DNA from 2 places in the Streptomyces luteogriseus genome. Region 1 is predicted to be linked to the other one. Evidence: riboswitches for the same ligand, from Rfam matches in the RefSeq annotation. Region 1 holds a riboswitch; the other holds the start of a gene.
The links. Region 1 has a riboswitch for ZMP and ZTP ahead of BJ965_RS14660 (glycine hydroxymethyltransferase). Riboswitches for the same ligand answer to the same signal wherever they lie in the genome.

Region 1 (14,938 bases):
GGCGGCACGGGGCGGACCGCGGCACTGCGCTCGGGGCAGCGCGACTTCGCCCGGCTGTGGCAGTTGCTGCAGCCCACGCACACGGAGACGGAGCGGGTGCCGGACGGCTGGGCGGAGGGGGACTTCCCGCAGGTGCGGCTCACGGTGCTCTGGGGGCTGTCCGGGGTCGGCGGCCGGCCGAGCACGAACCGGCCGCCGGGCGGCGATGTGGCCGTCGAGCGGCAGGACCAGCTGGTGGTCGCCGAGGACGGCACGCCCTGGGTGCGCTCGGATCCCAGCCCCACCGTGGAGGACGACGACATCCGCTGGCACCGGGCGCCGCGGTCCGTCTTCGAGCGGTTCGACCTGGCGCCGCTGCTCGGTGACGCGGACGGCGAGCCCGTCGCGAGCCCGGCCGCCGCCGCGGACCTCGGCGGTCCGGTGCGGGACGACGTCCGGTGGGCGGTGGCGGCGGGGGCGCTGGGACTCGCGGCCGGTGCGAGCGGCACGCTGCTGATACGCCGCGCGGCGGCCCGGCGGGAAGCCGGACCGCCACGGGAGGAGCCGCGTCAGGTGCTGATCGATCTGGACGAGTGACGGGCCGCGGGTGTCAGCCCAGGTCCTGGACGGGTGACGGGCCGCGGGGGTCAGCCGAGGTCGATCTCCGGGTAGAGCGGGAAACCGGCCACGAGGTCGGTGGCGCGCTGGGAGATCTCGTCCGCGACCTTCGCGTCGAGGACGTGGGACGCCTTGGAGGGGGCGCCCGACTTGGTCGTGCCCGCCTCCGCGGTGGTGAGGACGCGGTCGATGAGGCCGGCGACCTCGTCCATCTCGGCGGTGCCCAGGCCACGGGTGGTCAGCGCGGGGGTGCCGATGCGGATGCCGGAGGTGTACCAGGCGCCGTTCGGGTCGGCGGGGATGGCGTTGCGGTTGGTGACGATGCCCGAGTCGAGCAGGGCGGCCTCGGCCTGGCGGCCGGTGAGGCCGTAGGAGGAGGCGACGTCGATCAGGTTCAGGTGGTTGTCCGTGCCGCCCGTCACCAGGGTCGCGCCGCGGCGCATCAGGCCCTCGGCCAGCGCACGGGAGTTGTCGACGATGCGCTGGGCGTAGTCGCGGAAGGACTCCTGGCGGGCCTCGGCGAGGGCCACGGCCTTGGCGGCCATGACGTGCGGGAGCGGGCCGCCGAGAACCATCGGGCAGCCGCGGTCGACCTGGTCCTTCAGCGAGTCGTCGCACAGGACCATGCCGCCGCGGGGGCCGCGCAGCGACTTGTGGGTGGTGGTCGTGACGATCTGGGCGTGCGGGACCGGGTCGAAGTCGCCGGTGAGGACCTTGCCCGCGACCAGGCCGGCGAAGTGCGCCATGTCGACCATGAGCGTCGCGCCGACCTCGTCGGCGATCTCCCGCATGATGCGGAAGTTCACCACGCGGGGGTAGGCGGAGTAGCCCGCGACGATGATCAGCGGCTTGAACTCGCGGGCGGAGGTGCGCAGCGCCTCGTAGTCGATGAGTCCCGTGGCCGGGTCGGTGCCGTAGGAGCGCTGGTCGAACATCTTGCCGGAGATGTTCGGGCGGAAGCCGTGGGTGAGGTGGCCGCCGGCGTCCAGGGACATGCCGAGCATGCGCTGGTTGCCGAAGGCCTGGCGGAGTTCGGCCCAGTCGGCGTCCGTGAGGTCGTTGATCTGGCGGACGCCGGTCTTCTCCAGGAAGGGCACCTCGACGCGGGCGCCGAGGACGGCCCAGAAGGCGACGAGGTTGGCGTCGATGCCGGAGTGCGGCTGGACATAGGCGTGGCGGGCGCCGAAGAGCTCCTTGGCGTGCTCGGCGGCGAGGGACTCGACGGTGTCGACGTTGCGGCAGCCGGCGTAGAAGCGGCGGCCGATGGTGCCCTCGGCGTACTTGTCGCTGAACCAGTTGCCCATCGCCAGGAGCGTGGCCGGGGAGGCGTAGTTCTCGGAGGCGATCAGCTTGAGCATCTCGCGCTGGTCGGCGACCTCCTGGCCGATGGCGTCCGCCACGCGGGGTTCGACGGCGCGGATCACGTCGAGGGCGGCGCGGTAGGCGGTGGAAGCGGGGGAGAGGGGCTCGGCTGACATGTGTGGACCTCCGGACGTTGCGTTCAGCGTTCACGGTACGGCCCAGGCGCACGGCTCTGTCTGCTCGGGCCGCTCCCCGATGGTTGGTCCCATCCCAGCGCGCCAGTCACGGCCCACGGTCAGCCTACCGGGTGGGGTGGGTGGGGAGCGTCTGCCGGGTTGCTCCTCGGTGCCGGGGGCGGGTCCTGTGTGGTTGATCGCGCCCGCGCGGCGGTAGCCGCACATCGATACAGCCCCGCGCCCCTTCAGGGCGTGCCCCTCCTGCTCTGTCTAAAGGATCACGTGGGGCAGGAATCTCGCGTACTCGTCCGTTATCAGGCCCGAGGACTCGCGGATGCCCAGGCCCGCCGACTCGTTCTCCACCATCCAGGCGCCCAGGACGACCCGGTTGCCGTCGAAGTCGGGGAGGGGGGCGAGCTGCTGGTAGCAGCAGGGTTCGTCGCGGGGCGTGGGGGCGGAGCCGGGCTCGTGGATCGTGACGCCCGCGCCCTCCCGGCCGAGGAGGGGCTTGGCCACCCAGCCCTTGGCGGACAGGTCGCGAGGGCCGTCCAGGTACGCGGGGAGGAGGTTCGGGTGGTCCGGGTACAGCTCCCAGAGGATCGCCAGGAGCGCCTTGTTGCTGAGGAGCATCTTCCAGGCCGGCTCGATCCACAGCGTGGAGCCCGTGCCGCCGCCGTTGTCGAGGGTGTCCAGGACGTGGTCCGCGAAGCGGTCGGTGGTGAGCCATTCCCAGGGGTAGAGCTTGAAGATGCTGCGGATGAAGCGGAGGCGGTTGTCGACGAAGCGGCCGGAGAGGCGGTCCCAGCCGATCTCCTCCATGGCGATCCAGTCGGTGGCCAGGCCCGCCTGTTCGGCGGTCTCCTTGAGGTAGGCGACCGTCATCATGTCCTCGCCGAGTTCGTCCGCCGAGGAGTACGCGAAGTAGAGGGGGCTGCCCGGCGGGAGGAGGGCGGCCTGCTTCTTCCAGGCGTCGATGAGGCGCTCGTGGAGGGAGTTCCACTGGTCGGCGCCGGGGAAGCGGTCCTCCATCCAGAACCACTGCGGGGACGCGGCCTCGACCAGCGAGGTGGGGGTGTCGGCGTTGTACTCCAGGAGCTTGGCCGGGCCGGTGCCGTCGTAGCGGAGGTCGAAACGGCCGTAGACGGAGGGCAGTTCGGCGCGGCGGTGCCAGGCCTCGGCGACCGCGTGGGCGATGCGGGGGTCGGTGATGCCCAGGTCGGCGAAGCGGTCCTCGGTGACGATGTGGCCGGCGGCGGCCAGGCACATGCGGTGGAGGTCCTCGACCACCTCTTCGAGGGCCTCGATCTCCTCCAGGGAGAAGACGTAGTACGCGCTCTCGTCCCAGTAGGGGCGCAGGGAGTCGTCGGGGTAGCGGGTGAGGGGGTAGATCAGGCCCTGTTCCTCGACGGTCTGCTGCCATCCCGGGCGGGGCTCACAGGTCCGGCGTTCCATGGCTGTGTCCGCCCGTCAGCCGCCGCCGCTGCCGGAGCCGGAGCAGCCGAAGCCGCCCCGGTCGACGGCCTCGCTGCGGCTGAAGGTGCCGTCCTCGGCGTAGCCGCCGCTGACGTCGGCGTCGTAGTACCAGTCGGCGTCGGCGACCCTGGTCTTGCCGGTCTTCTTGCGGCCCTTGCCGGAGGAGGACGTGCCGGACGAGCAGTTCTTGTCGGCCACGATCTTGTAGCCGTTGATGTAGTCGTAGCTGTCCCGGTCCACACAGCGGCGGTCGGGGTCGGAGCCGCAGGCGGACAGGGCCGCCGCGAGGACGCCCATGCCGCCCAGCACCACCGTGCTCGAGCGCAGCCTTCGCCGTGTTTCGGCCATGTGCGTGTCTCCCCCGTGTCGCCCCGTTGTGCACTGACAGACGGTCAGCCTAGAGATCGGTGTGAACGGGCGCGCATGACCCCCCGCCCGCGGCCGCTCCCCTACTGTCGATTTGTGATCTTTGGAATGGTGTGCGCCCTTGGTGCGGCGGTCTGCTTCGGTACGGCGACGGTGCTGCAGGCGATCGCCGCGCGCTCGGCGGCGGCGACCGGGCCGGGCGGGGACGTGGCGCTGCTGTGGCGGGCGCTGCGCCAGTGGCGGTACCTGGCCGGCCTCGCGCTGGACGGGCTCGGTTTCGTGCTGCAGATCCTCGCGCTGCGGTCGGTACCGATCTACGCCGTGGGGGCGGCGCTGGCCGCGAGCCTGGCGGTGACGGCCGTGGTCGCGGCGCGGCTGCTCAAGGTGCGGCTGAGCCGCGTCGAGTGGGCGGCGGTGGCGGTGGTGTGTGCCGGGCTCGCGCTGCTGGGGCTGGCGGCCGGGGCGGAGGGCGACGAGGAGGGACCGGCCTGGCTGAAGTGGGCGATGCTCGGGGCGGCGGCCGGGGTACTGCTGCTCGGGGCGGCGGCAGGGCGGCTGCCGGAGCGGGGGCGGGCGCTGACGCTCGGGCTCGGGGCGGGGCTGGGGTTCGGGGTGGTGGAGGTGTCGGTGCGGCTCATCGACGGGTTCTCGCCCGGTGAGCTGTTCCCCAATCCGGCGACGTACGCGCTGCTGCTCGGTGGCGGGGCGGCGTTCCTGCTGCTCACCTCGGCCCTGCAACGCGGGTCGGTGACCACGGCGACGGCCGGGCTGGTGCTCGGGGAGACCGTCGCCCCCGCGCTGATCGGTGTGGTGTGGCTCGGGGACCGGACGCGACCGGGGCTGGGGTGGCTGGCGATCCTGGGTTTCGCGGTGGCGGTGGCGGGTGCGCTGGCGCTGTCGCGGTTCGGGGAGGCGCCGGTGGAGGCGGAGGAGGGGGAGGAGGGAGCCGTCGCGCCGCGGTGAGCGGCAGCGCTTTCCCGGCTGCCGGATTTCTTCGCCATCCGGACAAATTCGCAGCTGCGTCGCGGGCTACCCCGGCGTCTGTCCTGCGACTTCCCCTGCGGCTGTCTTGCGGCCGTCCTGCAGCTGTCTCGCGGGCAACCCGAAAATGTTTGTTGAATCTTGAACGCGGGGTGAGCGCTTTCCGTATGGGACGGCGTGACCAGTAATCCCGTCACGGTCACCGTGGCCTATCACGTGACGCCGGGCCGTGCGGCCGACTTCCACTCCTGGGGGTGGGCCATGCTGGGCGCGACCGCGCGGCAGCCGGGGTTTCTTGGGGGTGGGGTACTTGTCGACGGAGGGGCGGAATGGCATGTCGTCTATCGCTTCGCCAGCGAGGGTTCGGCCCTGGCCTGGGAGAAATCGTCCTCCCGGGAGCAGTGGGACGCCCGGCTGGACGGGGTCGCCCGGGAGACGGAGCGCCGGAGGGTGCCGGGCGCCCGGGCCTGGTTCGACGCGCAGACGCTGACGCCCGCGCCGCCGACTCCGCCGTCCAAATGGAAACTGTGGTTCGTGAATATGAGCGCCGTTTTTCCACCGGTGCTCCTGTTCAATCTGACGGTGCTTCCCTATCTCGGTGACCTCAACGCACTGTTTCGCACGCTGTTGTTGTGTCTGTGTGTGACGGCCCTTGTCACCTGGATTCTCATGCCGCGGCTCCAGCGTTTCTTCAGGAAATGGCTTTACCCGTCGCTCCAGGCACTGCGCGGGCGGCACAAACGCCGGGCCGCATAGGCCCGCGAACGATCAGAGGGAGGTGGGCGGGTGAAGACCCTGCTCATCGACAATTACGACTCGTACACGTACAACCTGTTCCAGCTGATCGCCGAGGTAAACGGCGAGGAGCCGGTGGTGCTCCGGAACGACGCGCCCGTCGACGGTCTTCCCGATCTCCGGGCGTTCGACAACCTCGTGGTGTCGCCGGGCCCCGGGCATCCGGGCGTGGCACGTGACTTCGGCATCGGGAGCAGGTTGCTCGCGACCTCCCCGGTTCCCGTGCTCGGTGTGTGTCTGGGGCATCAGGGCATCGCGCTCGCGGAGGCCGGGCTGGTGGGGCCCGCTCCGGAGCCGCGGCACGGGCATCTGTCCACGATCCGGCATGACGGACGGGACCTGTTCCACGGCCTGCCGCAGCACTTCACGGCCGTCCGCTACCACTCGCTGGCCGTGCGCGAGCCGCTGCCGGAGACGCTGGAGGCCACGGCCTGGGCGGAGGACGGCGTCCTGATGGGGCTCCGGCACCGCAGCCGGCCGTTGTGGGGAGTGCAGTTCCATCCCGAGTCGGTGCTCACGGAGTACGGGTACCGCATGCTCGTCAATTTCCGGAACCTCACCGCCGAGCGGGCCGGCAAGCTGCGCACGAAGAACACGGCCGTGCCGATGCCTCCGGCGGTTCGGCGGCGGGCGGTGGTGCCGGAGTGCGAGACGGGGATCCGGCGTGCGACAGGGGGTGCTTTCGGCGCCGTTGGCGCTCGTCGGCCCGTGGTTGCGGCCGTCTTCCAGGTCGCTGCGGTCAGCCGGGGCATTGCGGTTCCTCAGGGGGGCGCCGTCGGCCAGGGCGCGGTGACACTGCCCGGCGGGGCCGGGGCACTCGCCTTCGTCGGAGCCGCCGCGTCCCCCGCGGCGACTCCGACGCCCGGCGGGGCGGGCGGAGTCGCTTCACCGTCCCGGGGCGTCCCTGCCGCGCGGCAGGGGGCAGCCGCCGAGGGCGGCCCCTGCGCCCCGACGCCAGGTGGCGCCGGCCCGATGGGCGCGGACCTTCTTACGACCTCGATCTCCCCGACCGCGGGGCGAGAGACACCGGCCGAGGGCGGCCCACCCGCCCCGGCGCCCGGCGCAACCGCCCCCGCCGCGGAGCGGGGGACGCAAGCCGAGGGCGGCCTCTCCGCTCCGACACCCGGTGCCACCTGCCCGACCAGGGAAGCCACCGCTCCGACCCGAGACACCCCCGCCACGCGGCAGGCCGCATCCGCCGAAGGCGGCCCCACCGCCCCGGCACCCCGCGCAGCCGCCCCGACCGCAGGGCGAGAGACAGCCGCCGAGGGCAGCACCTGCACCCCGATGCCCGGTGCCACCGGCCCGGGCGACGTGGACGCCCCGGCGACCGAGACCGGTCCGTCCGCGGAGCAGGACGCGGGCGCCGAGGAGGCCGTGTCCGCACCCGCGTCCGGCAGCGCGGGTATCTCGCCGGGCCGCGGCGTCCCGGTCGGGGGGCGGGTGGCGGCCGGTGACACGGTCGGTGGCGACGTATCAATGCCCCGGGCCACCGCCGGAGTCGGCATGCCCGCTCCCGTCATCCCCCGCCCCCGGCGCCCGGAGCGGGTCGGGTATCGGCTGCACACGCGGCGGGTCACCGGGGCCGTGGACGCCGAGGCCGTTTTCGGGCGGATGTTCGCCGGGTCGGCGCGGGCCTTCTGGCTCGACAGTTCGCTGGTGGAGCCGGGGCGGTCGCGGTTCTCGTTCCTCGGGGACGATCAGGGGCCGCTCGCCGAGTTCGTGCGGTACGACGTCGACGCCGGACGGTGTGAGATCGAGCGGGCCGGGCGGCCCGTGCGGCGGGTCCGGGCAAGCGTGTTCGACTATCTGAAGCGGCAGTTGGGCAACCGCCGGGTGGACGCGACCGGGCTGCCGTTCGACTTCACCGGCGGGTACGTCGGCTACTTCGGCTACGAGATGAAGGCCGACTGCGGGTCGTCCAACCGGCACCGCTCCCCCGCCCCGGACGCCGCCTGGCTGTTCGCCGACCGGGTGATCGCGGTGGACCACGAGGAGGGCTTCACCTACGCCGTGTGCCTCGCGGAGGACACCCCGCAGGCCGCTCGGGAGGCCGCGGACTGGCTGGAGGGCGCGCTCGCCGAGATCTCCTGCGTGGCCACGGGGCAGCAGCCCTCGGTGCCCGGCCCACCGCCCCCGGCCGACCCCGGCGCAGCCGAGCCGTGGCTGGTGCGCGACCGGGCGACGTACCTCGCCGACATCGAGGCGTGCCGGGAGGCGCTGCGGTCCGGCACCAGCTACGAGGTCTGCCTGACGAACGCCGCCCGGTTACCCGCTCCGCCCGACGCACTGGAGTTCTACCGGACGCTGCGCCGCGACAACCCGGCTCCCTACGCGGCGTTCCTGAGGTTCGGGGAGCTGGAGGTGGCCGGTTCCTCGCCCGAGCGGTTCCTGCGGATCGGCCGGGACGGCACCGCCGAGGCCCGGCCCATCAAGGGCACCGCGCCCCGGGGCGACGGGCCGGAGGAGGACGCCCGGCTACGGGACGCGCTCGCGTCGGACGCCAAGACCCGGGCCGAGAACCTGATGATCGTGGACCTGCTGCGCAACGACCTGGGGCAGGTCTGCCGGACCGGGACCGTGCGGGTATCCAAGCTGATGGCGACGGAGACGTACGCCACCGTGCACCAGTTGGTGTCGACCGTGCAGGGCAGGCTGCGGCCCGGCACGGACGCGGTGGACTGTGTGCGGGCCTGCTTCCCGGGCGGGTCGATGACCGGCGCGCCGAAGCTGCGCACGCTGGAGATCATCGACTCGCTGGAGACCGAGGCCCGCGGTGTCTACTCCGGCGCCCTCGGCTACTTCGGCTGCGGGGGCGGCGCGGACCTCAGCATCGTGATCCGGACCGCGGTCCTCGCCGACGGCGTGATGCATCTGGGCGCGGGCGGCGCGATCGTGCTCGACTCCGATCCGGAGGCGGAGTACGACGAGATGCTGCTGAAGACGGCGGCCCCGATGCGGGCCCTGCACCAGCACACCGCCGACCGGACGGGGCGGCAGGGCCCGCCGGGGCGGACGGCCCGGGCGGCCGGGGAGGCCCGGCGATGACCAGTCCGCAGGTCACGCTGGACCCGGCCGGGACCGAGGCGCCCGGCAATCTCGCGGCCCAGCTCGCGGAGCTCGCCGAGCGTCGCGGGTGGACCGGGCGGACCGCCTTCCACCAGGGACACCGCGCCTGGACCCACGGCGAGGTGCACGACCTCGCAGCCCGCGCGGCCACCGTGCTGGCCGGGCACGGGGTGCGCCCCGGCGACCGGGTGCTGCTGGCGCTGCCGGACTCCCTCGCCTGGGTCACGGCGTTCCTCGCCACCGCCCGCCTCGGTGCCGTCGCGGTCCTGGTCAACCCCGAACTGCCCGCCGCCGACCACGCGTTCCTGGCCGAGGACACCGACGCCGCGCTGTGTGTGACGGGGCCCGGCCTGGAGGCGCGGTTCGCCGGCCGGGCGGGGCTGGGTGCCGACCAGCTGATGGCCCTCGCCCCCGCCGCCGGGCCCGCCCCCGCCCACCAGGTCGACGCGCACAGCCCGCTCTACGTGCAGTACACGTCCGGCACCACCGGCCGCCCCAAGGGCGTCGTGCACACGCACGGCGATCCACGGACGTACCACGACCTGGTCGGGCGGCGGGTGCTGCGGATCACCGCCGAGGACGTCACCCTGTCGGTGTCGAAGCTGTTCTTCGCCTACGGGTTCGGCAACGCGTTCGTCTTCCCCCTGTTCTCCGGCTCGTCCGCCGTCCTGGTGGACCGGCGGCCCGGCCCGGCCATGATCGACGAACTCGTGGCCCGGCACCGGGTGACGCTGCTGTACTCCGTGCCGTCCGCGTATGCCGCGCTGGTCGCCGAGCGGGGGCACGGGCACGAGGGCTGCTTCGCCTCGGTGCGGGCCGCGGTGTCGGCCGGCGAGGGGCTGCCGGAAGGGCTGGCGCGGCAGGTGACCGCGCTGCTGGGCGCGCCGGTGCTGGAGCAGATCGGCTCCACCGAGGCCGGTCACGCGTTCTGCGCCAACGGCTTCGCCCACAACCACCCGGGCACCGTCGGCCCGCCCGTCCCCGGTTTCGAGGTGGAGCTGCGCGACCGTGACGGCCACCCCGTGCCGGACGGCGACGAGGGCGAGATGTGGGTGCGCGGGCCGACGGTGACGCCCGGCTACCTCGACCGGCCCGAGGAGACCGCCCGGACGCTCGTGGGCGGCTGGCTGGCCACGCGGGACCGGGCCTGCCGCGAACCGGACGGCACCTACCGGCATCTGGGCCGCGCCGACGACATGGAGATGGTCGGCGGCATCACCGTCTCCCCGCTGGAGGTGGAGGCCGTGCTGCGCGGCCATCCGGCGGTGCGGGAGGTGGTGGTCGCGGCCGTTCCCGACGGGCGCGGCGCGAGCCGGCTGCGGGCGTTCGTGGTCCCCGCCCCGCCCGTCCGGGACGGTCTGGCCGACGAGTTGCTCGGTCTGGCGCGGGAGAGCCTCGCCGCGTTCAAGGTCCCCCGCAGCGTCAGCTTCGTGCCGTCGCTGCCCCGCACCCCGACCGGGAAGCTCCGCCGCCATCTGGTCCGGAAGGGCGCCTGGTGACCACCACGGAGAGGAACGACCCCATGCGACAGCCCCTGTTCGCCGACCGAGGGTTCTATCTGGGACCGGTCTTCCGGCGTGCGGCCGACCGGCACGGGGCGGTCTTCGTCACGCTCGACCGGCCGCTCGACATCGCCCCCGGCCTCGGCGTCGACCTGAGCTACCGCGTGCTGGCCGAGGTGGTCGAGGAGGTGTCCGGCCGATTGTGGGAGGCCGGGGTGCGCCCCTCGGAGCAGGTCGTCGTACACAAGGCCGACAACGTCGACATCATGCTGCTGACCTGTGCCGTCTCCCGTATCGGGGCCGTGCCCGTGCTGCTGTCGCCGACGCTGGCCCCCGCGGTGGCCGGGCAGCTCCTCGCCCGGCTGCGGCGGCCCTGGCTGATCACGGACGGCGCGACGCTGGCCGGTCTGGGGGACGTCGGCGTGTCCGGGCTCGTGCGGCGGACGCTGACCGTGGACGAGGCGCCCGGGGCCGAGCCGCTGGCGGCGTACTCCGGGGCCGAACCGCCCCCGCCCGTCCGGCTGCACCCCCGTGAACCCGCCCTGATCACCCACAGCTCCGGCACCACCGGCGTCCCGAAACTGGCCGTGCACTGCGCGGGGACCATGTGGAACCGGCTCGTGCCGCAGCAGGCGATGGGCTGGCCCACCCGGGGCGAGACGGCCGCGCTGCACATGTCGTTCGTGCACTCGCGCTTCTACCATCTGCTCGGCGTGCTCCTGCACTTCGGCAGCCCGCTCGTGCTGATCACCGACCCGGACCCGGCCGCGGTCGGGCCGCTGCTGGCCCGGCACCGGCCCGGCATCGTGGAGACGCACCCCAACACGTTCGTGCTGTGGGAGGAGCTGGCCGGTGCGCCCGGGGCGCCGCTGTCCCGGGTGCGGTCGTACGGCTCGACGTTCGACGCGATCCACCCGCGCACCGTGCGGCGGCTGCTGGACGCGTCTCGGCGCCGCACGCCCTGGCTGATCCAGCTGTACGGGCAGAGCGAGACGGGGCCGGTGGCGTTCCAGGTGGTGACCCGGCGCAGCGCGGCCCGGGCGGACGGGCGCCGGGTCGGGTTCGGGATACCCGGCTTCACCCGGGTCCGGGTCACCGACGCCGACGGCGCGCGGGTCCCGCCCGGCACCCCGGGCCGCATCGAGGCGCGCACCCGGGGCCGGATCCTCACCTACCTCGGCCTCCAGGAGCGCTACGACCGTCAGCTCACCGACGGCTGGTGGGAGATGGGCGATCTGGGCTACCGGGGCCGCCTGGGCGCGCTGTACCTGATCGACCGGGAGGCCGACCGGATCGACGCCGTGCACAGCAACCTGGAGGTCGAGGACGCCCTGATGTCGCGGCTCGAGGAGTTGCGCGAGGTCGTGATCGTGCGGGGGGCGGAGCGCGAGCCGGTGCCGGTGGTGTGCGTGCGCGGCGAGCGGCCCCTGGACCCGGAGCGCTGGCGGCGGGCCACGGCCGGGCTGCCTGCGATGGCCGAGCCGCGGCAGTGGCGGTTCGAGGAGCTGCCGATGACGGCGACCTGGAAGGTGAAGCGCGGGGAGATCGCCCGGATGCTGTCCGCCGTGCCGGAGCCCAGGGTGGAAGGCGCCCGGGCATGACCCCGGTCCTCGTCGTGGGCGCCGGTCCGGTGGGCCTGTCGGCGGCCTTGGCGCTGCGGGCGCACGGCCTGCCGGTCACGCTGCTGGAGGCCGACCCGCGGGAGCGTGAACGACCGGGCAGCCGGGCCCTGTTCGTGCACCGGGAGACCCTCGCCCTGCTGGACGCGATGCTGCCCGGCCTCGCCGCCGAGATCACCTCGTACGGACGGACCTGGCACACCCGGCGCACCCTCTACCGGGGCCGTGAGGTCTACGCCCGGACCTACCCGCCCGTGACCGGCCCGCCGCCCTTCACCAGCCTGCGCCAGACCGACACCGAGCGGTTCCTGCGGGCGGCGTGCGAGCGGGCCGGGGTGGACTTCGTGTGGGGCGCGCGGGTGGCGGGTGTGCGCACCACGCCGACGGGCGTCTCGCTGACCGGCGAGGACGGGCGGGTGTGGACCGGCCCGTACGCGGTCGCCGCCGACGGGGCGCGCTCCGCGGTCCGCCGGGAACTGGGCATCGCGCTGGAGGGCACCCGCGGCGAGGGCTTCCACGTCGTCGCGGACATCGCCGATGTGCCGGGCGCCGAGCTGCCGTTGGAGCGGGTCTTCCACTACGAGCACCCCGGGGCCGGCGGGCGCGGCGTGATGCGGGTGCCGTTCACCGGGGGCTTCCAGGTCGACCTCCAGTGCCGCGACACCGACCGGCCGGAGGACTTCGGCACCGAGGAGGCCGTACGGCGCCGGCTGCCCGCGCTCGTCGGGGACGGCTACGGCGACCGGATCCTGTGGGTGTCGACGTACCGCTTCCTGCGCATGGTGGCGGCCTCGTTCACCGATCCTCACCGGCGGGTGCTGCTCGCCGGTGAGGCGGCGCATCTCTTCCCGCCGTTCGGGGCGCGCGGGATGAACAGCGGGATCGCGGACGCTGCGGCGGCGGCCGAGGCCATCGCCACGGGGACCGGCGCGGCGGTCGAGCACTTCGCCGAGGTGCGGCGCGCGGCGGGCCTGTTCAACATGGCCGCCGCGGGTACGGCCCTGGACCATCTGCGGCCGCGCCGCCGGATCGTCCGGGCCAGACAGCGGGCCGCGGCGGCCCTGGCGCCGGTGCTGCCGTGGTGTGGATCCTGGCTGGAGCACGCGCCCTACGGACCCCGGCACGGGACACCCGCGGTCGCGGGCCGCACGTACTGAGGAGGACCTCGTGGAGACAAGACCGGCGGTGGCGGAGGGCCTGTGGGCGTGGACGCCCCGCCGTGGCCTGACCCCGGCCCCGGAGCGGGCGGCGGGCGGGCGGGCGGCTGCTCGTCGCGGACTCCTGGCTGTTGCGCGAGGGCGGGGTGCGGGCCTACGCCCGGCACCGGCAGCGGTTCTCGCGGTCCTGCGTTGAGTGCGGCGGACCGGATCCGCGGCGGCTCGTGGCGTTCTGGCAGGACGTGACCGCCGCGCTGCCGCGCACGGGGACGTGGTTCCCCCGGGTGGAGCTGGCGGCCGGGTCCCTGGAACTGCGGCTGCTGCTGCGGCCCGCTCCGCCGCTCGGCACGGGGGTGCGCCTGTGGGCGGCGGGCCAGTCCGATCCGCGGACCGTCCCGCGGCGCAAGGGGCCGGACCTGGACGCCTTGGCCCGGGTGCGCCGCCGGGCCGCGGGCGAGGGCGCGGAGGAGGCGGTGCTGATCGCCCCCTCGGGCACGGTCCTGGAGTCGGCCACCGCCGGTGTCCTGTGGTGGGAGGACGACACCCTGTGCCTGCCCCCGCCGCGGCTGCCCGTCCTGCCGAGCGTGACGGCCGGGCTGGTCCAGGAGCGGGCGCTGCGCTCCGGGTTCCGGATCGGGCACCGGGAGCGGACCGTGGCCGAGCTGGACGGCCGTGAGGTGTGGCTGGTGAACGCGCTGCACGGAATCCGGCCCGTGACGGGCTGGGCCGGCCGGCCGATGCGGGTGCCTCCGGCGGAACGGGCCGGTGAATGGCGGACATGGCTGGACGACATCATGGAGCCGCTTCCGGCCGACTGAATTGCCGGGAAAAGCGGAGTGAAAGCAACGCCGGGTCGAATGCGACCCGGCGCCATTTCCGCTTTTCTTTTCAGCTTTTCGGGACCATGCGCGTAGCTATCGCGATGCGGTTGTAGGCGTTGATGACGGTGGCCGCCCAGATGAGGGCCGCGATCTGGTCCTCGTCGAAGACCTCGGCCGCCTCGGCGTAGACGGCGTCCGGGACGCGGCCGTCGTGGACCAGCGTCACCGCCTCGGTCAACGCCAGGGCGGCGCGCTCGTGTTCGGTGAAGAACGGCGTCTCCCGCCAGGCGGCCAGGGTGTGGAGGCGCTGCTCGGTCTCGCCCCGCCCGCGGGCGTCCCGGGTGTGCAGGTCGAGGCAGAACGCGCAGCCGTTGATCTGCGAGGCACGGATCCTCACCAGTTCCAGCAGTTCCGGTTCGAGTTTCGCGTCCTGGGCCGCGGAGACGGCGGCGGCATGCAGGGAGCCCATTGCCGCGGAGACGTCGGGGGTTATTTTCTTCAGGGCGACACGGGATATGGAGGAACGTTCACTCATGGAGTGACCATATCCTTCGGGACGTATTCCGGAGGGGAATTCGCGCGATTATCCGGGCAGTACCGCGCACAGCGCGTCCAGCGCCCCGGACCAGGCGTGGTCCGGCGGGGTGCCGTAGCCGACGACCAGGGCGTCGTCGTGCTCGGCCGGCGCGGCGGGGTTGCGGTAGCGGGCGAGTCCGTGGAGCGCGAGACCCCGCCAGTGCGCCGCCTGGACCACCGACTGCTCGGTGCCCGGCGGCAGTCGCAGCAGGACGTGCAGCCCGGCCGCGATGCCGGTGACGCGGGCTTCCGGGGCCCGGGCGGCGACGGCGGCGACCAGGGCGTCCCGGCGGCGCCGGTAGCGCAGGCGGGTCGCGCGGACGTGCCGGTCGTAGGCGCCGGAGGTGAGGAACTCGGCCAGGGTCAGCTGGTCCAGCACCCCGCACGTGTCGACGCCGCCCTTGGCCGCGGCGGCCTCCTCGGCGAGGCCCGGCGGCAGCACCATCCAGGCCAGCCGCAGTCCGGGCGCGAGGGACTTGCTCGCGGTGCCCAGGTAGACCACCC
Region 2 (14,938 bases), 4.8 Mb from region 1:
AACGGCAGCATCGACATGCCGAGCAGGAACGAGAAGACGCTCGACACCGTGTTCAGCGTGGTCAGGCCCTCCACCGCCAGATAGTCGGGGATGCGCCGCTGCATGCCCTGGGCGCCGAGCCAGTGCTGGACCAGGAACGTGCCGTGGAAGCCGATGAACAGCGTCCAGAAGGTGATCTTGCCGAGGCGCTCGTCCAGCATCCTGCCGGTGAACTTGGGCCACCAGAAGTGGAAGCCGGAGAACATGGCGAACACGACGGTCCCGAAGATCACGTAGTGGAAGTGCGCGACCACGAAGTACGTGTCGGAGACGTGGAAGTCGATGGGTGGCGAGGCCAGCAGCACACCCGTGAGCCCGCCGAACACGAACGTGATCAGGAAGCCGGTCGCCCACAGCATCGGCGTCTCGAACGAGAGGCTTCCACGCCACATGGTGCCGAGCCAGTTGAAGAACTTCACACCGGTCGGTACGGCGATGAGGAACGTCATGAAGGAGAAGAACGGCAGCAGCACGCCGCCGGTGACGTACATGTGGTGGGCCCACACCGTCACGGACAGACCCGCGATCGCGATGGTCGCACCGATCAGACCCGTGTAACCGAACATCGGCTTACGGGAGAAGACCGGGATGACCTCACTGATGATGCCGAAGAACGGCAACGCGATGATGTACACCTCCGGATGGCCGAAGAACCAGAACAAGTGCTGCCACAGCAACGCACCGCCGTTGGCGGGGTCGAAGATCTGCGCCCCGAACTTGCGGTCCGCCTCCAGCGCGAAGAGGGCCGCGGCCAGGACCGGGAAGGCTAGGAGCACCAGCACGCCGGTCAGCAGCACGTTCCAGGTGAAGATCGGCATGCGGAACATCGTCATGCCGGGGGCGCGCATGCAGATGATCGTGGTGATGAAGTTGACCGAGCCGAGGATGGTGCCGAAGCCGGAGAAGGCCAGACCCATGATCCACATGTCGGCGCCGATGCCCGGGGAGCGGACGGCGTCCGAGAGCGGGCTGTAGGCGAACCAGCCGAAGTCGGCCGCGCCCTGCGGGGTGAGGAAGCCACCGACCGCGATGAGCGAGCCGAACAGGTACAGCCAGTAGGCGAACATGTTCAGCCGCGGGAACGCCACGTCGGGCGCGCCGATCTGCAGCGGCATGATCCAGTTCGCGAATCCGGCGAACAGCGGCGTCGCGAACATCAGCAGCATGATCGTGCCGTGCATCGTGAACGCCTGGTTGAACTGCTCGTTCGACATGATCTGCAGACCCGGACGGGCCAGTTCCGCACGCATGAACAGCGCCATCACACCGCCGATGACGAAAAACGCGAACGACGTGACCAGGTACAGCGTGCCGATCGTCTTGTGATCAGTGGTCGTCAGCCACTTGAGGTGCCTCATGCCCCGCCTGTGTCCGCGCCCCGCCCGGACGTCACACTGCACCGACGCGACGAGCATCACGAAAACGGGTGTGACGATCGGGAAGGTGCCGGACAGGAACGGGACATGAGCAACGACGAGATCTTCGCCGCTGCCTACCGCGAGCACTACTGGGCGGTCAGCCGTTATGTCGCCAGGCGACTGGACGGGCGGGCCGGCGACGTGGAGGAAGTGGTGGCGGAGGTGTTCACGGTGGCCTGGCGGCGCCGGGCCGACCTCCCGGCCGCCGCGCTGCCCTGGCTGTACGGCGTGGCACGCAACTGCCTGGCCAACGCGGTACGCGGCCACGGCCGCCGCCGCAGGCTCGTCGACCGGCTCGGCAACGACCACACCGCGCACGGACGGCACATCGCGGCGGGCCCCGAGGCCGACACGCCCGGCGGCTGGGTGCACGAGGCGCTCGCCCGGCTCTCCGCGGCCGACCAGGAGGTGCTCCGGCTGACGGCCTGGGAGCAACTCGGCATCGACGAGGTCGCCGTCGCCCTCGGCTGCGGCAGCCGGGCCGCGTCCATGCGGCTGCACCGGGCCCGAAGCCGCCTCAGAGCCGAGATCGACCGTATGCGTCCCGAGGCCCCGATCGCCGAGCACTCCTGCATGACCGCCCCGAAGGAACACGGCCATGGCTGACGAACTCGAACTGCTGCGCAGCGCCGACCCCGCGCCGCCCGACGGCCCCCACTTCGGCGACGGCCCCCTGGACCACAACGCCGAGCGCCGGCTCGAACAACTGCTGCGCGACCCGGGGGACGGGCTCCGCGGCCGCCCGGGAGGCCGATCGGGTCTGCTCCCGGGACACCCACGTGGCCTGCTCCCCGGCCGTCATCGGCACGGGCTGCTCCCGGGGCCCGGCCGGCTCCGGCTGGCCTGGGGCCTGGTCGCCACGGCCGTCGTCGCCGCCCTGACCCTCACCCTCGTACTGAGCGGACCGAGCACCCCGCCCGCGGTAGCCGCGCCCCGCCCGCTGGTGGTCGAGACCGGCTCCACACCCGTGCCCCTGCACCGTATGGCCGAGCTGGCGTCGGCCGTGGCCGGGTCCGACGACGCGCCCCGCCTGCGCAAGGGCACTCACGTGCAGTCCTGGAGTCTCGGCATGTCCGACGGCAAGCCCCCGATCACCCTGCCCGAAGAGCGCATCGTGCGTTGGCGGGCCGACGACAGCCATACCGAACTCGTCGTGGCCACGGACCCCAGGCATCCGGGCCGCCCGGTCCTCTCGGACGAGGGCGGCGAACCGCACCTCGTCGACGACGGTCACGTCCTCCTCGACCAGACCTACCCGCCGAGCTGGAGCGACGCCCCGCCCAAGTCGCCCCCGCCCCGCGACCCGGCCCGGCTGCGCGCCTACCTGATGGAGGCTCAGTACACCGACACCCCGCTGACCACGCCCGAACTGCTCGACGCCATGGCGACGCTGCTCGACAACTGGACCCTCGGCGCACGCGAGAATGCGGCGCTCACCCGGCTCCTCGCCGGCGCCGAGGGACTGCGGCCGGTCGGCCGGGTCACCGACCGGCTGGGCCGACGCGGCCAGGCCTACGTGAACGACAGCCGCGGAGTCCGCCGCATGCTGATCATGGACCCGGCCGCCGGCGCCGTCCTCGGCCTGGAGAGCACCCTCACGCGGCCGGATCCCGAGTACGGAGTCGAGGAGGGCGACGTCATGTCGTACAGCGCCTGGATGCGCTGATCACCCCTCGGCGACACCGAGTTGCCGGGCGGCGGCCCGCACGGTCTGCTCCAGCAGCGTGGCGATGGTCATCGGGCCGACACCGCCCGGCACCGGCGTGATCAGCGAGGCCCGCTCCACGGCGGAGTCGAAGTCGACGTCGCCGACGTTCCCGGCGTTGTACCCGGCGTCGATCACCACGGCGCCGGGCTTGACGTCCTGGCCGCGGATGAGCCGGGGCCGGCCCACCGCGGCCACCACGATGTCGGCCTCGCGCACGGCCGCCGACAGCTCCCGGGTGCGCGAGTGGCAGTAGGTGACCGTCGCGTCCCGGGCGAGCAGCAGCATTCCGACTGGCTTGCCGAGGATCGCACTGCGGCCCACGACCACGGCCCGCTTCCCGGCCGGGTCGACGCCGTACGCGTCGAGCAGCCGCATGATCCCGCCGGGCGTGCACGACACGAAGCCGGGCAGGCCGAAGCTCATGGTGGCGAAGGAGGCGAAGGTGACGCCGTCGACGTCCTTCCCGGGCGCTATCGCCTCGAACGCGGCCCGCTCGTCGATGTGGTCGCCCACCGGGTGCTGGAGCAGGATGCCGTGCACCCCGGGGTCGGCGGAGAGCGCCTCGACCGCGCCGACGAGTTCCGCGGTGGTCGTCGCGGCGGGCAGCGCCACGTGCCGTGAGGTGATGCCGGCCTTGCGGCAGCGGTTCTGCTTCATCCGGACATACGTGACGGACGCGGGGTCCTCACCGACGAGCACCGTCGCGAGACAGGGCGCGGTGCCCGTCCGTTCGGTGAGGACGGCCGCGCGCTCGCCGGTCTCCTCGATGATCCGCCGGGCGAGTGCGGTGCCGTCCATGAGCCGGGCCTGAGACATGATCCACTCCTGGGCCGATGTACTGCTTCGCCCAGGCGCACGGCATCGACTTCCGCGGGGCCGCTCCCCGGTGGTGCTCCACCTCAGCGCCAGTCACGGCCCGGACCCACCCTAAAGGAGGCCGGTGCCGCTCCCGCTACTCGTCCCAGGCCTGGACCAGGGTCTGCTCGGCGATCTTGCCGTCGCGGAGTCCGATCATGGACTCCGAGAAGACGCGCACCCCGTCCGCGTACTGGCAACTCTCGCTGTAGGCGGCCTCGTCGCCCTGGATGACGCACCGCTCCAGCGTGTGCGACATGTCGCGGCTGTAGACGTCCTCCAGCATCCGGCCGATCTCGTCCCGGCCGTGCAGGACCTTGGGGTGGCTGGGCTGGGTCGTGCGGTCCACGATGCGCAGCTCCGCATCGTCGGCGTACAGGGAGAGCAGGATGTCCGGATCCCCTTCCACGCCCCGGCGCAGGGTGTCACGGTCGAAGGCGGGGTCTGCCGCGGTTCCCATGATGACCTCCTTCGAAGGGCCGCGGCCCGGCGGACGCGGGCCGCGAAACACCTCTCCTGTCGAGCGTCCTCCCGCCCGGCGGGCTAGGCAAGCGCAACCGGAACACTGGGCCTGACGGGTGAGCGGCGCCGCCCGCCCGTGTCCGCCGGGGACCCGCCGGCGTTGCGAAAGGCATGATCTCAACACGACGTATCGTCGCCGCCGTTGGTCTCGCCGCTGGCGTCACCGGCCTCGTCGCGCCGATGGCGAACGCGGCCGACGCGGAAGCGAAGAGCCCGCTCAGCCCGATGTCCACGCTCGACTCGCTGGCCGTGAGCGACATCCCCGCCGAGCACAAGGCCGAGATCCCGCGGCCCTCCTCGCAGGTGGCCGGGCTCAAGCGCCTCAACGACCTCGACCAGCTGAACCAGGTCGTCGGCCTGGTCTCCCCGGTCTTCGGTTTCCTTCCGAACGTCCGCTGACCGCAGCGCACGACGAGGGCCGCCCGGAACCGGGCGGCCCTCGTCGTGCGCGGACTCAGTCCGCGGTGGCCAGGAACTGCGTCGCCGCCAGCTCCGCGTAGAGCGGATCGGCCGTCACGAGCTCACGGTGCGTGCCGACGGCCCGGACCCGTCCCGCGTCCATCACCACGATCCGGTCGGCCATCGTCACCGTCGACAGCCGGTGCGCCACGACGAGGACCGTGGTCGTGCGCGCCACGTCCGCGACGGTGTCCCGCAACGCCGCCTCGTTCACCGCGTCCAGCTGCGAGGTCGCCTCGTCCAGGAGCAGCAGCCGGGGGCGGCGCAGCAGCGCGCGGGCGATGGCGACGCGCTGCCGCTCACCGCCGGACAGCTTGGTGCCGCGGTGCCCCACGAGCGTGTCGAGGCCGCCCGGCAGCCGGGAGACCAGACCGTCGAGACGGGTCGTCTTGAGTACCCGCGCGAGGGCGTCCTCGTCCGCCTCCGGATTGCCCAGCACCAGGTTGTCCCGCAGGGAGCCCGACAGGACCGGCGCATCCTGCTCCACGTAGCCGATCGCGGCGCGCAGCCGGGGAAGCTCCCAGTCGTCCAGATCCCGCCCGTCCAGCGTGATCACCCCGGACTCGGGGTCGTAGAACCGCTCGATCAGCGAGAAGACGGTGGTCTTGCCGGCGCCTGAGGGGCCGACGAACGCCGTCATGCCCTGTGCGGGCACGGTGAACGTCACCCCGTGGTGGACGTAGGGCAGGTCGTCGGCGTAGCGGAAGCGGACGTCGTCGAAGGCGAGGGCGGCGGGCTCGGCGCCGGGGGAGGGCAGCGGGGCGGCCTCGGCGGCCGGCTCGGCGGGCAGGCGCAGGGCCTCCTCGATGCGGGTGAGGGCCGCGGCGCCCGTCTGGTACTGGGTGATGGCGCCGACGACCTGCTGTATCGGCGACATCAGGTAGAAGACGTACAGCAGGAACGCCACCAGCGTGCCCACGTCCACCGCGCCGGTCGCGACGCGTGCGCCGCCCACGGCGAGCACCGTGATGAAGGCGATCTGCATGGCGAGTCCCGCCGTGTTGCCCGCGGCGGCCGACCACTTGGCGGCCCGCACGCTCTGGCGCCACGACTCCTGTGCCGCCTCGTGCAGCGTCCGCTCCTCCCGGTGCTCCGCGCCGGACGCCTTCACCGTGCGCAGGGCGCCGAGGATCCGCTCCAGCGAGGCACCCATGACCCCGACCGCGTTCTGCGCCTGTCGGCTGGCCTGGTTGATACGCGGCACGATCACCCCGAGGATCACGCCCGCGCCCAGGATCACGGCCAGGGTGACGCCCAGCAGCACGGCGTCCACCCAGCCCATCATCACCACCGTGGCGACGAGGGTGAGTCCGCCCGTGCCCAGTCCGACCAGCGAGTCGGTGGTGACCGCGCGCAACAGCGTGGTGTCGGAGGTGATGCGGGCCATCAGGTCCCCGGGTTCGCTGCGGTCCACGGCCGTGATCCGCAGCCGCAGCAGATACGACGACAGGGCCCGCCGCGCGCCGAGCACCACCGACTCGGCGGTGCGCGTCAGCACGTACGAACCCAGCGCGCCCACCGCCGCGTTGGCCACGACCAGGGCCGACATCGCCAGCAGGGCGCCGGTGATGTCCCGGTCGTGCGACAGGTCGTCGATCAGGCCCCGCGCCACCAGCGGCAGCAGCAGCCCGGTCGCCCCGGTGACCAGCGAGAGCAGCGCACCGGCGACCAGGGCCCAGCGGTGCGGCCGTACGTATCCGAGCAACTGCCGCCACGGGGGTGTGGCGGTCTCGGTCTCTGCGATGCTCACGGCGCTCCCTCGGCGTCGGCGGAGCGTTCAGGCTACGTCGCCGCCGACCCGCGCGGCCTGCTCTTTTCGAGCAGAACAGGCCGGTCGATCCGCGCCCCTCACCGATCAGTCGCGCGTAGGGTCGGAGGGGAACGGACCCCCGGCCGACGAAGGAGTCAGCAGCATGGCCCAGGAAGTACGCGGCGTGATCGCCCCCGGCAAGGACGAGCCGGTGCGGATCGAGACGGTCGTGGTGCCCGACCCCGGCCCGGGCGAGGCCGTGGTGCAGGTGCAGGCCTGCGGGGTGTGCCACACCGACCTGCACTACAAGCAGGGCGGCATCAACGACGAGTTCCCGTTCCTGCTCGGTCACGAGGCAGCGGGCGTGGTCGAGGCGGTCGGCCCCGGCGTCACCGATGTCGAGCCCGGTGACTTCGTGATCCTCAACTGGCGTGCGGTGTGCGGGAAGTGTCGGGCCTGTCTGCGCGGGCGCCCCTGGTACTGCTTCGACACCCACAACGCGCAGCAGAGGATGACCCTCGCCTCGACGGGCCAGGAGCTGTCCCCGGCCCTCGGCATCGGAGCCTTCGCGGAGAAGACGCTGGTCGCGGCCGGGCAGTGCACCAAGGTCGACCCGCGGGTGGCCCCGCAGGTGGCCGGGCTGCTGGGCTGCGGTGTGATGGCCGGCATCGGCGCCGCGATCAACACCGGCAACGTCGGCCGGGGCGACTCGGTCGCCGTCATCGGCTGCGGCGGGGTCGGCGACGCGGCCATCGCCGGATCGCAACTGGCCGGAGCGGCGACGATCATCGCCGTCGACATCGACGACCGCAAGCTGGAGACCGCCCGCTCCATGGGCGCCACCCACACCGTCAACTCGCGCGAGAACGACCCGGTCGAGGCGATCCGCGAGCTCACCGGCGGCTTCGGCGCCGACGTCGTCATCGAGGCCGTCGGCCGGCCCGAGACCTACAAGCAGGCCTTCTACGCCCGTGACCTCGCGGGCACGGTCGTCCTCGTCGGCGTCCCCACACCCGAGATGAAGCTCGAACTGCCGCTGCTCGACGTCTTCGGCCGCGGCGGATCCCTGAAGTCCAGCTGGTACGGCGACTGCCTGCCGTCCCGCGACTTCCCCATGCTGATCGACCTGCATCTGCAGGGGCGTCTGGACCTCGGCGCGTTCGTCACGGAGACGATCGGGCTCGACGAGGTGGAGAAGGCGTTCGAGCGGATGCACCACGGCGACGTGCTGCGCTCGGTGGTGGTGCTGTGATGACGACGCGCATCGAACACCTCGTCACCTCCGGCCGGTTCAGCCTCGACGGCGGCACCTGGGACGTCGACAACAATGTGTGGATCGTCGGCGACGATCACGAGGCGATCGTCATCGACGCCGCCCACGACGCCGACGCCATCGCCGAGGCCGTCGGGGACCGCCGGCTCACCGCCATCGTGTGCACGCACGCCCACAACGACCACATCGACGCCGCCCCCGCCCTCGCCGAGCGCACCGGTGCCACCATCTGGCTGCACCACGACGACCTGCCGCTGTGGAAGCAGACCCACCCGGACCGGGAACCGGACGCCTGGCTGGTCGACGGCCAGACGATCGAGGCCGGCGGCGCCGACCTCAGGGTCCTGCACACCCCGGGGCACGCGCCCGGCGCCGTCTGCCTCTACGACCCGGGACTGGGCACCGTCTTCACCGGCGACACCCTCTTCCAGGGCGGCCCCGGCGCCACCGGCCGGTCCTTCTCGCACTTCCCGACGATCATCGACTCGATCCGCGACCGGCTGCTGACCCTGCCGCCCGAGACGACGGTCCGCACCGGCCACGGCGACTCCACGACCATCGGCGCGGAGGCCCCGCAGCTCCAGGAATGGATCGCCCGGGGACACTGACCGCGTGTCGCCGGTAAAAGGCGACAGAAGATGTCCGGCTTACCCGTGACCCTGGAGGCGACAAGCAGCCACGGTCACGGGAGGTCGGACATGTCAGCTCCGTTGCAGGACAAGGTCGCGCTGGTCGCCGGGGCGACCCGGGGCGCGGGACGGGGGATCGCCGTGGAACTCGGCGCGGCCGGCGCCACCGTCTACGTCACCGGCCGCACCACCCGCGCCCGCCGGTCGGAGTACGACCGGCCCGAGACGATCGAGGACACCGCCGACCTGGTCACCGCCGCCGGCGGCAAGGGCATCGCCGTCCCCACCGACCACCTCGACCGTTCGCAGGTCAAGGCGCTCGTGGACAGGATCGCGGACGAGCAGGGCCGCCTCGATGTCCTGGTCAACGACATCTGGGGCGGCGAGAAGCTCTTCGAGTGGGACACCCCCCTCTGGGAGCACGACCTCGACAACGGGCTGCGCCTGCTGAAGCTCGCCGTCGAGACGCACGCCGTCACCAGCCACCACGCCCTGCCCCTGCTGCTGCGCCATCCCGGCGGCCTGGTCGTCGAGCTCACCGACGGCACCGCCGCATACAACGCGGAGAACTACCGTGTGAACTTCTTCTACGACCTCGCCAAGGCCTCCGTGCTGCGTATGGCCTTCGCCCTCGGCCACGAACTCGGCCCGCGCGGCGCCACAGCCGTCGCCCTCACCCCCGGCTGGCTGCGCTCGGAGATGATGCTGGACGGCTTCGGGGTACGGGAGGAGAACTGGCGCGACGCGCTGGAGCGCGTTCCCCACTTCGCCATCTCGGAGACCCCGCACTACGTGGGCCGGGCCGTGGCCGCACTCGCCGCCGACGCGGACGTGGCGCGCTGGAACGGGCAGTCGTTGTCCAGCGGCGGACTCGCCCGGGCGTACGGCTTCACCGACCTCGACGGCAGCCGCCCGGACGCCTGGCGCTACCTCGTGGAGGTCCAGGACGCGGGCAAGCCCGCGGACGTCACCGGATACCGGTGACGTCCGCCCGCCGAACCGGTGTCCGGTGAGGCGGACGGGTTCAGGCGGGGCCCTCACAGGCCTCCTTCGACGGCATGCGGTACAGGCCGAGCCGGGCGGTCCGGCCCGCTGTCGCGGGTGCGGATCGAGAGCTCCTACCTCACATCCGCAATCTTATATTGTAAACGTATATGCGTAACTTACGGCATACCTTTCACCTGTCCACCGCTTCGTGCGTTCCCGGTCCGCTCCATGAGGAATGTCACTGTTCCGTCCCAGCGCGGCTCACCGCACAACCGGAACCGGTCTCCGTCCGTCTAGCTGGCAGACATCACCGAACCGCTTTCGTGAAAGGGCAGGACCAGCCATGGGGGACGTACGCAGACGGAGCGCCGTCGCACTGGGGATCACCGGTCTGGTGGCACCGCTCACGCTCGCACTCGGGGCCGCACCGGCCCAGGCGGCGAGCTGCACCACGCAGGCCGGCCCGTATCAGAAGAAGGTGGAGAAGTTCCTCGGCCGTCCGGTCGACGGCAAGCAGTCCGCCGCCGACTGCAAGGCCATCAAGGCCTTCCAGACCAAGCACGGCATCTCCCCGAACATCGGCTACGCCGGTTCCGTCACCTGGGGCGTGATGGACCTGATGCAGAAGCAGAAGGCCGTCGGGCAGACCCCCAACAAGGACGGCAAGTGCCCGGTGAACAAGGGCCGGATCGCCTGCGTGAACCTGACGCTCCAGCTCAGCTGGATCCAGGACGGCAAGAAGCTCGTCTACGGTCCCGTCCCGGTCCGCACCGGCCGCGACGGGTACGAGACCCGCACCGGCCTGAAGAAGATCTACTGGCGCAACATCGACCACGTGTCGTCCATCTATGACGTGCCGATGCCCTACGCGCAGTTCTTCGACGGCGGCCAGGCCTTCCACTCGGTCGGTGTCAGCATGTGGAACCCGCCGGGCTCGCACGGCTGCACCAACATGACGAAGACCGACGCCAAGAAGTACTGGTCGCTGCTGAAGAAGGGCGACGACGTCTTCGTCTACGGCCGCAAGCCGGGCACCTGATACCGGGCACCCGGCTCGCAGCCGTCGTCCCCTACTGGGGCGCGTCCCCGAAGTCCGGGATCTCCAGCCTGACCCCGCCCTGCCGCGCCGACTCGTGCGCGATGATGCCCGGCAGGGTGTAGCGGGCGGCCACCCACGCGTTCACCGACGGCAGCGTGCGGGCGTTGACGGCGGTCACGAAGTCGTCCACCAGGAAGTGGTGGCTGCCCTCGTGGCCGTTGTGGAGGTGGTCGAACTCCCTCGGCAGCCGCCCGCGGTCGTGCACGGGCGCCGACCCGGAGGTGAAGGCGGCCCGCAGCTCCGGCGCGATGTGCTGGAGTGACGGGTCGTCGGGCGCCATGGTGGGCTTGGGCTCCAGCAGTTCGCTGATGTCCTTCACCCCCTGCTTGTCCTGCCACAGGGCGACCGTGGCGAGCTGCTCCATGCTCGCCTCGGTGCCGAAGAAGCGGAAACGCGACTCCCGTATGTGCGACGGGTAGCCGACCCGCCGGAACTCGTTGGTACGGAACGAGCCGCCGCCCGCCACCTCGAACAGCGCGGTGGCATTGGAGAAGTCGTTGCCGAACTGGCTGACGTCCTTGTCGAAGACGCCGTCGCCCCGCTCGTCGACGACACCGATCGCCGACACGCTCACCGCGTGCGTCTTCCAGGCGCCCAGCACCCCGCCTACCGCGTGCGTCGGGTACAGCAGCGGGGGATAGCTGGCGGTCGCCTTCCAGTTCTCACCGCCGCTGTACTGATAGGCCTCGTAGAACCCCAGGTCCATGTCGTGGACGTAGTCGCCCTCGGCGTAGAAGAGCCGTCCGAAGGCGCCCTGGGCGATCTGGTTGCGGGCGTGGACCGTGGCCGGGTTGTACTCGCTGGTCTCACCCATCATGTAGGTCAGCCCGGTGGCCTTGACCGCGTCGACGATCGCCGCGATCTCCTCCGTGCTGATGGCCATGGGGACGGCGGAGTACACGTGCTTGCCGGCGTTCAGTCCCTGGAGTACCAGCGGCCCGTGCGTCCAGCGCTGGGTGAAGATCGCGACGGCGTCGACGTCCTCCGACTCCAGCATGGCCTGGTACGACGGGAAGGTGCCCGCCAGCCCCTGGGCGGAGGCGAGTTGTGCGGCCCGCTCGGGCAGCAGATCGGTGACGTAGACGTCGCCGACGCCGGGGTGGGCCTGGAACAGGGTGGCGAACTGGCCCGAGAACTGTCCGGCGCCGACGATGCCGAGGGAGAACGTCATGTGAGGCGTGCCCTTCACTGGTGGGGGATCACTGCGAGAGGATCAGGTTGATCTGTTCATTGGTCTGGTCGAGGCTGCTCACGGGCTTGCCGTTGCCGTAGATGTCCTCCATCGCGGGTGCCATCAGGGCCGTCATGTCCGCCGAGTAGCTGGCGATCGGATAGGAGAAGGTCCGGAAGCGCTTCTTGTCGGCCACGGGCTCGGTGAACGCCGAGACGTCGATGCCCTTCTTCCGGTATGCGGCGACGGCCGCCTCGGTCCCGGCCGGGGTGGCGGGGAAGACGACCCCGGACCTGCCGACGACCGTCTGGCAGCGGTCCGAGGCCAGGTAGGCGACCCACTTGCGGGCGCCCGCCTTGTTCTTGGAGGCCTTGGTGATGGAGTCGGCGAGGCCGTTCATCATCGTGGCGCGCTTGCCGGTGGGGCCGGCCGGCGTCAGGGCGGTCTTGATGTCCTTGCCCTTGAAGCCCGCGTAGGTGGAGATCATCCAGGCGCCGTCGAACGCGGTCGCCGCCTTGCCCGCGGCGACCTGGGTGTTGGCCTGGTTGGACTGGACGTTGTAGTCGGACAGGGGCGGCATGTAGCCCTTCTTCGCCAGCCCGAAGTACCACTGGATGACGGACTGGAAGGTCCTGCTGTCGTACCGGTACTTCGTGCCCCAGCGCGGCTTGTCGAGGTAGCTCCATCCCGCGGAGGCGGCGAAGTTGCTCCATTGGGTCTGGCCGTCGCCGAACCCGCCGCCGCCGGAGGCCATGCCGTAGACCTTGACGTTGTTCTTGTCGAAGCCCGCCTCGTCGCCCCGCTTGCCGTTCCTGTCGACGGTGAGATGGGCGATGGCCTTCTCGAAGGTGCCGCCGTCCTTCGGGTTCCAGGACAGGCTGTCGAGCTGATCGGCGGTGAGCCCGGCCTGCTCGGTCATCTTCGAGTTGTAGAACAGCGCGACGGTGTCCCAGTCCTTCGGAGCGCCGTAGCGGTGGCCGTCCTGGCCGACCCAGTTGGCGGCGAGGCCCGGCTGGTAGTCCGAGTCCTCGATGCCGAGGCCGTCGAGCGGTTCGAGTACCTTCAGGTCGGCGAACTGGCCGAAGTTCTGGATGTGGTCGGTGAACACGTCCGGCTGGGTACCGGCGATGAACCCGGCGGTGAGCTTGGTCCAGTAGTCGCTCCAGCCCAGCTGCGTGATCTTCACGTTCAGACCGGGGTTCTCCTTCTCGAACCCCTTGGCGCACGCCTGGTAGGCGGGCAGCTGGTTGGCGTCCCACAGCCAGTAGGTGACCGTGTTCGCGGACGATCCGGCGGCACCTCCCTGCGCGCACCCGCTGACCAGGGACAGCGCCAGCGCTCCGGTCGCCGCGACGAGCGGACGAAGTCGAATTCGCATCACAGTCCCCTTACTTGATCCCGGTGAAGCCGATGGAGCTGACGATGCGGCGGGCGAAACAGGCGAACAGCACCAGCATCGGCAGCGCGGCGATGAGGGTCGCGGCCATGAGCCCGGACCAGTCGACGCCGGTCTGCGGGGTCTGCGCCCGGAAGACCGCCAGTGCCACGGTCAGTACGCGCGAGCTGTCGCTGTAGGAGACCATCAGCGGCCAGAAGTAGTCGTTCCAGGAGGTGATGTACGTCAGCACGCCCAGCGTGATGATCGGAGTGGACGCCATCGGCAACACCACCCGGAAGAAGATCTTGATCTTCCCGGCGCCGTCGAGCAGCGCGGCCTCCTCGACCTCCTTGGGGATGTTCATGAAGAACTGCCGGAGGAAGAACACCGCGAACGGCGTCATGAACATGGTGGGCAGCGCGATGCCCAGGAGCGTGTCGATCAGGTGCAGTTGCTTGATGAGCACGAAGTTCGGCAGCAGGGTGAAGATGGCCGGCACCATCATCCCGGCCAGGAACAGCCCGAACACCTTGTCCCGGCCCCGCCAGCGCAGCCGCGAGAAGGCGTAGGCGGCCATCGCGGAGAAGAAGATCTGACAGCCGGTGATCAGGGTCGAGACCAGCACCGAGTTGAGCAGGTAGCGCCAGAAGTCCAGTCCGCCGCCCGCGCCGCCCTGCGCGACGGCCTCCTCGGCCGACTGCAGTCCCAGGGCGCGTTCGAAGCCGCTGGTGGTCAGGTCGACCGGCAGGGGGTTGGTCGGGTCGGCGCTCAGGCCCGCGTTGGTGGAGAGCGCGGTGCGCAGGATCCAGTAGAACGGCAGCAGGGTGATGAGGACGATCAGTCCCATCACGGTCCAGGCGGCGGCACGCCCGAAGGGGAACCTGCGCCGGACCGGCCGCAGGGTCGTCGGTGGTGTTGTCGTCACGGCAGCCATGGCGGTGTCTCCTTCCGTCAGCCGAGGTCGGTCCGGCCGGCCCGGGTGAGCCGGTACTGCAGGACGGTGATCGCACTCAGCACGACCAGCAGCGCGACGGACATCGCCGAGGCGTAGCCGAACTGGAAGCGGCCGAACGCCGAGCCGTAGATGTAGTACTGCAGGACGTTGGTCGCGTTCGCCGGGCCGCCGGCGGTGGTCACGGCGACGGTGTCGAAGACCTGGAACGACCCGATCACCGTCATGATCAGCACGACCGCGAGCACCGGCCGCAGCAGCGGCATGGTGATCCGCCAGAACATCCGCCACTCGCTCGCGCCGTCCACCCGGGCCGCCTCGTACATGTCGCCCGGGATGGCCTGGAGGCCGGCGAACAGCAGCAGGGCGGTGTATCCCACATGCCGCCACACGTTGACGAGCGCGATCGTCGGGATCGCCCAGGTCTCGTCGGCGAGGAAGGGGATGCGGTCCACGCCGAGGCCGCTGATGATCTCGTTGCCGATGCCGAGCTGGGTGTCGAGGATCCACAGCCAGACCAGACCGGCGACGACGTTCGACATCAGATACGGCGTCAGCACGATCCCGCGCAGCATCGCCGACTGGGTCAGTCGCTGCAGCAGGACGGCGATGGCGAGTGCCGCGACCGTCTGGACGCCGATGTTGATGAACACGTACTCGACGGTGACCCACAGGGAGTCCCAGAAGATGGGGTCGTT

Region 2: another riboswitch for ZMP and ZTP. It lies ahead of BJ965_RS36490 (bifunctional 5,10-methylenetetrahydrofolate dehydrogenase/5,10-methenyltetrahydrofolate cyclohydrolase); the one in region 1 lies ahead of BJ965_RS14660 (glycine hydroxymethyltransferase).

The regions. Positions count from the first base shown of each region.
Region 1 covers NZ_JACHMS010000001.1:3,405,970-3,420,907, forward strand. The annotation lists gene BJ965_RS14655 (hypothetical protein) at 1-576, shown strand, start outside; gene BJ965_RS14660 (glycine hydroxymethyltransferase) at 627-2,075, opposite strand; ZMP/ZTP riboswitch at 2,109-2,195, opposite strand; gene BJ965_RS14665 (glutathionylspermidine synthase family protein) at 2,346-3,527, opposite strand; gene BJ965_RS14670 (hypothetical protein) at 3,543-3,896, opposite strand; gene BJ965_RS14675 (hypothetical protein) at 4,023-4,877, shown strand; gene BJ965_RS14680 (antibiotic biosynthesis monooxygenase) at 5,073-5,651, shown strand; gene pabB (aminodeoxychorismate synthase component I) at 5,682-8,738, shown strand; gene BJ965_RS14695 (AMP-binding protein) at 8,735-10,258, shown strand; gene BJ965_RS14700 (class I adenylate-forming enzyme family protein) at 10,282-11,862, shown strand; gene BJ965_RS14705 (FAD-dependent monooxygenase) at 11,859-13,037, shown strand; gene BJ965_RS14710 (aminotransferase class IV) at 13,184-13,855, shown strand; gene BJ965_RS14715 (carboxymuconolactone decarboxylase family protein) at 13,926-14,393, opposite strand; gene pdxR (MocR-like pyridoxine biosynthesis transcription factor PdxR) at 14,442-14,938, opposite strand, start outside.
Region 2 covers NZ_JACHMS010000001.1:8,211,573-8,226,510, forward strand. The annotation lists gene ctaD (aa3-type cytochrome oxidase subunit I) at 1-1,397, opposite strand, end outside; gene BJ965_RS36480 (RNA polymerase sigma factor) at 1,503-2,063, shown strand; gene BJ965_RS36485 (CU044_5270 family protein) at 2,056-3,123, shown strand; gene BJ965_RS36490 (bifunctional 5,10-methylenetetrahydrofolate dehydrogenase/5,10-methenyltetrahydrofolate cyclohydrolase) at 3,124-3,981, opposite strand; ZMP/ZTP riboswitch at 4,004-4,088, opposite strand; gene BJ965_RS36495 (nuclear transport factor 2 family protein) at 4,118-4,480, opposite strand; gene BJ965_RS36500 (hypothetical protein) at 4,654-4,941, shown strand; gene BJ965_RS36505 (ABC transporter ATP-binding protein) at 4,997-6,751, opposite strand; gene BJ965_RS36510 (S-(hydroxymethyl)mycothiol dehydrogenase) at 6,915-8,003, shown strand; gene BJ965_RS36515 (MBL fold metallo-hydrolase) at 8,003-8,632, shown strand; gene BJ965_RS36520 (SDR family oxidoreductase) at 8,723-9,637, shown strand; gene BJ965_RS36525 (L,D-transpeptidase family protein) at 9,984-10,679, shown strand; gene BJ965_RS36530 (Gfo/Idh/MocA family protein) at 10,711-11,910, opposite strand; gene BJ965_RS36535 (ABC transporter substrate-binding protein) at 11,939-13,288, opposite strand; gene BJ965_RS36540 (carbohydrate ABC transporter permease) at 13,299-14,222, opposite strand; gene BJ965_RS36545 (carbohydrate ABC transporter permease) at 14,240-14,938, opposite strand, start outside.